Regions from separate parts of the Cryptosporangium arvum DSM 44712 genome, predicted to be linked through region 2. Evidence: riboswitches for the same ligand, from Rfam matches in the RefSeq annotation. Region 2 holds a riboswitch; the other holds the start of a gene.
What was found. A riboswitch is a leader RNA that binds a small molecule or an ion and turns the genes downstream of it on or off. The one in region 2 is predicted to bind cobalamin.

Region 1: another riboswitch for cobalamin. It lies ahead of metE (5-methyltetrahydropteroyltriglutamate--homocysteine S-methyltransferase); the one in region 2 lies ahead of CRYAR_RS07995 (ABC transporter substrate-binding protein).

What each region holds. Positions count from the first base shown of each region.
Region 1 covers NZ_KK073874.1:3,956,127-3,959,444, reverse strand. Annotated here, with positions in the region: gene CRYAR_RS43240 (sensor histidine kinase) at 1-11, shown strand, start outside; gene CRYAR_RS17650 (response regulator transcription factor) at 5-610, shown strand; gene CRYAR_RS47360 (hypothetical protein) at 620-829, opposite strand; gene CRYAR_RS17645 (HAD family hydrolase) at 908-1,570, shown strand; cobalamin riboswitch at 1,776-2,005, shown strand; gene metE (5-methyltetrahydropteroyltriglutamate--homocysteine S-methyltransferase) at 2,115-3,318, shown strand, end outside.
Region 2 covers NZ_KK073874.1:1,726,254-1,729,571, forward strand. Annotated here, with positions in the region: gene CRYAR_RS07990 (FecCD family ABC transporter permease) at 1-950, opposite strand, end outside; gene CRYAR_RS07995 (ABC transporter substrate-binding protein) at 951-1,931, opposite strand; cobalamin riboswitch at 1,990-2,169, opposite strand; gene CRYAR_RS08000 (hypothetical protein) at 2,180-3,318, opposite strand, start outside.

The sequences.
Region 1 (3,318 bases), 2.2 Mb from region 2:
GGTCGTGTTGAAGATCTTGCTCGCCGAGGACGTGACGATGGTGCGCGGGGCGCTCACCGCGCTCCTCGGGCTCGAGGCGGACATGACCGTCGTCGGCGAGGTCGGCCGCGGTGACGAGATCGTGCCGACGGCCCTCCGCACCCGGCCCGACGTCGCGATCATCGACATCGATCTGCCGGTACTCGACGGGTTGTCGGCCGCGCGGGAGATGCACGCGCGACTGCCCAGTTGCCGAACGTTGATCCTCACCGGCCTGGACCGCCCCGGAACGCTGCGCCGGGCACTGTCCCTGTCCGTGTCGGGTTTCCTGCTCAAGGACTCCCCGTACGAGCGCCTGGTCCAGGCGGTTCGTGAGGTCGCCTCCGGCCGGCGGGTCGTCGACCCCCAACTGGCCCTCACCGCCTGGGACATCGGGGAAAATCCCCTCTCCGCCCGGGAGATCCAGGTTCTGCGTCTGGCCGCCGGTGGAGCGGAGCCGCAGGAGATCGCCGCGACGATTCACGTGTCCCTCGGCACCGTGCGGAACTACCTCACGAAGGTCGTCATGAAGCTCAACGCGCGCAATCGCATCGACGCCATCCGTATCGCCAAGGACGCGGGGTGGATCTGAGTTGACGGCTCAGCGGACGTAGGCAGGCAGTTCCGGGCCGGAGCGGGTCCGGCGGTCCCAGCCGGTGAGCTCGGACGGCAGCGGGAACCCCACGCCCATCCAGCCGAGTGCGTCCAGGTGCCGGCCAGCAGCAGAGATGGGTGGTCTCGTCGTCGGACGGGCCCACCGCACGGACCGCGAGTGCCCCTGCTCCAGTCGCTCGTAGTCGTTGGCCGACATCCGGCCCGTCGCCGGATTCGCGGGTGCGATGCTGCTGGTGGGACGCGTGACGACCGTCGGACCGGGTAGAGACACTGTATGGCCGACACCGCGATCTTCGACGTCGACGGAACCCTGGTGGACACCAACTACCAGCACGCTCTGGCGTGGTTCCGTGCCTTCCGCCGTTTCGGCATCACCCATCCGCTGTGGCGCATCCACCGCGGGATCGGGATGGGCGGAGACATGTTCGTGCCCGAGGTCGGGGGCCGGGACATCGAGGAAGCGCACGGCGACGACCTGCGCAAAGCGTGGGCGGAGGAGTTCGACCGGCTCATCGACGAGATCCAGCCGTTCGAGGGTGCCCACGATCTGCTGGCCGAGGTCAAGGAACGCGGCTTCCGACTGGTCCTGGCCAGCTCCGGCCGGACCGACCACGTCGACCGGTTTCTCGACCTCATCGACGGGAAGTCCCTGGCCGACGCCTGGACCACCTCCGACGACGTGGCGAAGAGCAAGCCCGAGCCCGACCTCATAGCGACGGCCCTGGCCAAGGTCGAGGGAGCCAGCGCGGTCATGGTCGGGGACTCGATCTTCGACGCGCAAGCGGCCGCCAAGCTCCAGATCCCCACTCTCGGGGTCCGTACCGGCGGTTTCTCGGTCGGGGAACTGCAGGAGGCCGGTGTCCTCCAGGTCTTCGACTCGCTGGTCGCCTTCCGCCAGGCCCTCGACGGCACCCCGCTGGCTCGCGCCAGCCGCTGAGCGACTCCGCCGCACACCGCGACCGCGATCGGCGCGTCGGTGAGCGCCACCCGCCCAGGCGAGCCACGGCCGGCGACCACAGGCGCCCATCGCCCGCCGTGACGCGTGAGTCGTTGGTCCCGGAAGTCGATCGCTTCCCCGGCGGTGCCCGGCGCCCGGCCGTGAGCAACGCCCCTGCGACGGTCTCCGGGCCCGTGCGGCGTCTACGATGGAGCGCAGTGCTGGTTCGCCCCGTCAGCCAGACGGGGCGTCGTAAGAGGGAACCCGGTGGGAATCCGGGACTGCCCCGCAGCGGTGAGTGGGAACGACCGCCGTCAATCAAGCACTGGGCCGGCCACGGCCTGGGAAGCGACGGCCAGTAGGAACGCCCGTCCGGCTCCGGCCGGTCGGAAACAGCCCACGAGTCCGAAGACCTGCCCGCACCGCGCACGCGACCCGTGTGCGCCGCCGACGACCCCGAGGGAGGGTCAGGGCGGGGTCGGCGGCTGCGCTGTGCCCTCCCCTGCCTTCCTTCGGTCCATCGGATCTTCGAGGGAAGGACCTCATGAGTAATTTCGGACGAAGCACCGTCCTCGGCTATCCCCGCATCGGCCCCCACCGCGAGCTGAAGAAAGCGGTCGAGGGCTACTGGGCGGGCCGGATCACCGAAGCCGACCTGCACGCCCTCGCGGCTGAGCTGCGCGCCGACGTGTGGCGCACCCTTCGCGAGGCGGGGCTGGAGGCGATCCCGTCCAACACGTTCTCCTACTACGACCACGTGCTCGACACCGCGGTCGCCGTCGGAGCGGTTCCGGAGCGGTTCCGCCGTCTCGGGCTGTCCGACCTGGACACCTACTTCGCGATGGCCCGCGGTGTGGACGCCGAGCCCGCGCTCGAGCTGACCAAGTGGTTCGCCACGAACTACCACTACCTCGTGCCGGAGATCGGCCCGGACACCGTCTTCGCGGCCGACCCCGCGAAAGCCCTGGCCGAGCTGGCGGAAGCACCCGGGACCCGGCCGGTGCTCATCGGCCCGGCGACGTTCCTCCTGCTGGCCAAGGCCGCCGACGGTGCGCCGGAGGGCTTCCGGCCGTTCGACCGTCTCGACGACCTGGTCGAGGTCCATGCGCAGATCCTGGGCGCGCTGGCCGACGCCGGCGCCGAGTGGGTACAGCTCGACGAGCCCGCCTACGACGCCGACCGCACCCCCGCGGAGATCGACGCGCTCCGCGCCGCCTACGCCCGGCTCGTCGCGCTCGAGCACCGGCCGAAGATCTTCGTCGCCACGTACTTCGGCGCGCTCGACGACGCCCTGCCGGCGCTGCTGGAGACCCGGGTCGACGCGCTGGGCCTCGACCTGGTCAACGGGGCCCGGGATCTGGACCGGCTCGCCGGCACCGGCACGGTCAGCGGCACGACGATCGTCGCCGGGCTCGTCGACGGCCACAACGTCTGGCGCGCCGACCTCGGCGCGGCGGCCGCGCGCTACGCCACGCTGAGCGGCCTGGCCGAGGACGTCGCGGTCTCCACCTCGTGCTCGCTGCTCCACGTGCCGGTCGACCTGGCCGCCGAGACCGACCTCGACCCGGCGCTGGTGGAGCGTCTCGCGTTCGCCCGGCAGAAGGTCGACGAGATCGTCGCTCTCAGCAAGGTCCTGGACGACGGCGTCGGCGGCCTCCCCGCCTCTCCCGGCGAGGCACCCGAGGCATGGCGGGACCAGACCGTCCGCGCCCGCCTGGACGCGCTGCGCCCGGAGCACTCGCGCCGGG
Region 2 (3,318 bases):
GTCACCACGCCGACGGGTATCTCCTGCGGCTCCAGCAGCGTGCGCCCCAACGTGTCGACCCAGACCAGGAAGATCGCGCCGACCAGCGCCGTGGCCGGCAGCAACCGCCGGTGCGCCGGGCCGACGAGGGCCCTGGCGGCGTGCGGCAGCACCAGCCCGACGAACCCGATCGCGCCGGCGGCGCTCACCAGCACCGCGGTCAGCAGCGCGGTCACGCCCAGCAGAACCGCTCTGACCACCACGACGGGGACGCCGAGCGCGGCCGCGGCGTCGGCGCCGAACGCGAACGCGTCGAGCGACAGGGCCAGGCCGGCGCAGACCGCGAACCCCACCGCGAGCACGGCCGCGCACAGCACCACGTCACCCCAGCCGGCGCCACTGAGCGAACCGAGCAGCCAGAACAGCACGCCCCGGGTCTGCCGGGCGTCGGCCGAGGAGATCACGACGAACGACGTGACCGCCGCGAACAGCTGGGTGCCGGCGACACCGGCGAGGATCAGCCGGTCGGTCGTGCCGCCGGCGATCCGGGCCAGCGCGAGCACCAGCGCGAACGCGACCACCGCGCCGAGGAACGCCCCGAGGCCGAGGCCCACGCTCCCGGCGCCGACGCCCAGCACGAGGACGAGCACCGCGCCGGTCGACGCCCCGGACGAGATGCCGAGCACGTACGGATCGGCGAGCGGGTTGCGCAGCAGCGCCTGGAGCACCGCGCCGCAGAGCGCGAGCCCGGCGCCGCACACCGCGGCGAGCAGCGTCCGGGGCAGGCGCAGATCCCAGACGATCGCGTCCCGGATCGTCGAGAGCCTGGACGGCGGCCCGCCCAGATGCTCGGTGACCACGGCGAACACGTCACGGACCGAGAGGTCCGCCGGTCCGATCGTGATCGCCACCGCGACCGACACCACGAGGACGCTCACCCCGATAAGCGCGCCGAGCCCGAGCCGCGCCATCTACTCGGTCCCGTACCCCAGCTTCGTCAGGCCCGCCGACACCTTCTCCACGGCCTGCACGGTGCGCACGCCCGGGTCCATGTCCGAGCCGGACAGGACGACGTACCGCTTGTTCTTCACCGCGGTGAGCCGGCGCGCGACCGGGTCGGACTCCAGGAACGCGATCTTCGCGGCGGCGCTGTCGCCGTCGTCGCCGCGGGTCAGGTCGGCCAGCACGAGCACGTCCGGATCGCGGTCGAGGATGCTCTCCCAGCCGGTCTCGGGCCAGAGCTGCTTCCCGTCGGCGAACGCGTTCTTCGCTCCGACGGCCGCGGTGACCAGGCCCGGAGTGCCGCAGCACCCGGCGATGTACGGCGCCTTCGTGCTCGAGTACCACCACGCCAGGCTGACGTCACGCGCGTCCACCGCGGTCGCCATCCGCTTCTTCAGCGAGTCCACCAGCGCGGTGCCGCGGTCCGGCACGTCGAACAGCGTCGCCAGGTCGGTGATCTCCCGGTAGAGGTCGTCGATCGTCAGCGCGCGGGTCTGGGTGGCGTCCTGCCCGGTGCACTCGCTCGACGAGAGGTACGTCGGGATCTTCACCTGGTCGAACCTCGCGCGATCGGCGACGCCCTCGGCCGTGTACGTGTAGGCGAACGTGGTGTAGACGAAGTCCGGCTCGTCTTCGAGCAGCCGCTCGAACGACGGGAAGTCCTTGGCGATCCGCGGCACCTTCGCGTTGGCCGTGGCCAGGGCGGGCAGCACCGGGTCGCTCCACGAGGCGGTCCCGGCCATCCGGTCCTCGAGCCCGAGCGAGAGCAGCAGCTCGCTGGCCGGCTGGCTGATCGACACGGCTCTCTCGATGCGTTTGCCGACGCTCACCGAGCGGTCGCAGTTCGTCACGCTGATCGGGTAACCGGAGTCCGGGGCGGTGGACCCGGCGGCCCCGCCGCAGCCGGTGAGGAGGAGCAGGCTCGCGACGAGCCCATGACGTAACCGCATGCGGTACCTCGAGAGATCGCGGACCCGATCGCGAGGCCCGTAGCCGATCCGCCGCCCTGGTGGACGCCGGTCGCCAGCAGGTCTTCGGACTCGGGTTCGACCGGCCGCGGCGCCTTCCCAGGCAGGGAGCCCAGTGGCCTGTACCGCGGCCGTCCCCCTCACCGCTGCGCGTCAGTCCCGGATTCGCACCGGGTTCCCTGACCCACCTCGTGGGTTGACTGGCGTCCCGACCGTAACACGCAGGCCTTTCAGCGCCCGGTGCTCGCCCTGGTGACGTTCTCGTAGCGCCACTCCGCGACGCCGAACAGCGTCGCGAAGCCGGTGATCAGCACGATTCCCCACACCATCCGGTTGGACCGGTCGCCCCAGTCGCCGGCCCGGTCGGCCTGGTCGTTCTGCGCGTCGATGAGCGTCGTCCAGTCCGCCTCGTCGCTGGTGAGCGCGGTCGCCATCCGCTGGTCCAGCTGATCGTCCGCGCGTGGCGTACGCGCCATCGACGCGGCGATGCGGTCGAGCGCCGCGGACGCCCGCTCCTCGGCCGCCGCGACCGCGCGTCGGTCGGCGGCCTCCGACGGCGTGGCGGACTCCGCGCTCAGTTCCCGGGCGCGGGCCCGCACCCCCACCTCCTGGGCGACCTGCCGCCCCTGGGTCAGGAACTCGGTGCGCGCGGTGCTCGCCGCGATGTCCGTGGTCAGCACCGCGGCCAGCCGGGCGGCGGTGGCCTGGGAACGCTGCTCCTCGGCTCCGAACACGAGTTGAGCCAGGGGGAGGACGGCGCCCACCGCCCACAGCGTCAGGATCACCACGGTGACCTGCCGGTGCCGCCCCGCGGCCGACTGACGCGGCTGTTCGACGAGTTCGGCGACCTCCTGCTGGCGGCGCCGGTGGCGGGCCCGGTAGTGGACCGCGGCCAGCAGCGCGGCCAGGAGGCTCGCCCCCACGGCGCCCAGCGCGTACCGGAGACCGTCGGCGCCCGCGGCGTCACCGTCCCGGAGCGCGGACGCCGGATCGGGAATCGGCTCTCCCGCGGCCCGCTGCTCGTCGAGCTCGGACCGGCGCAGGACGCGCAGCCGGGCGACGACGTCCGCGCCGCCGTCGTCGGTGGTGTACTGCCGATCGGCCGGGAGCGTCGCCGGGAAGTACTTGCGGTTCGCCGCGCGCAGGCTGTCCGCGGTGGCCCGGGCGGTGTCGCGCTGGGTGGCGGCGAGCGGGTTGTCGGCGCTGAGCCGGTCGAGCTCGGTGGCGAGGCGTTCGTCCACGACGATGCGCAACGCCTTGGGCGCCTCGTCGCCGTAGACCGCGCGGACCTGCTCCTGGATGGCCGACGATCGGGCGACCTCCTGCCGGACCGACCCCTGCCACCCGTCGTTCGCCGCGCTGTAGGTCA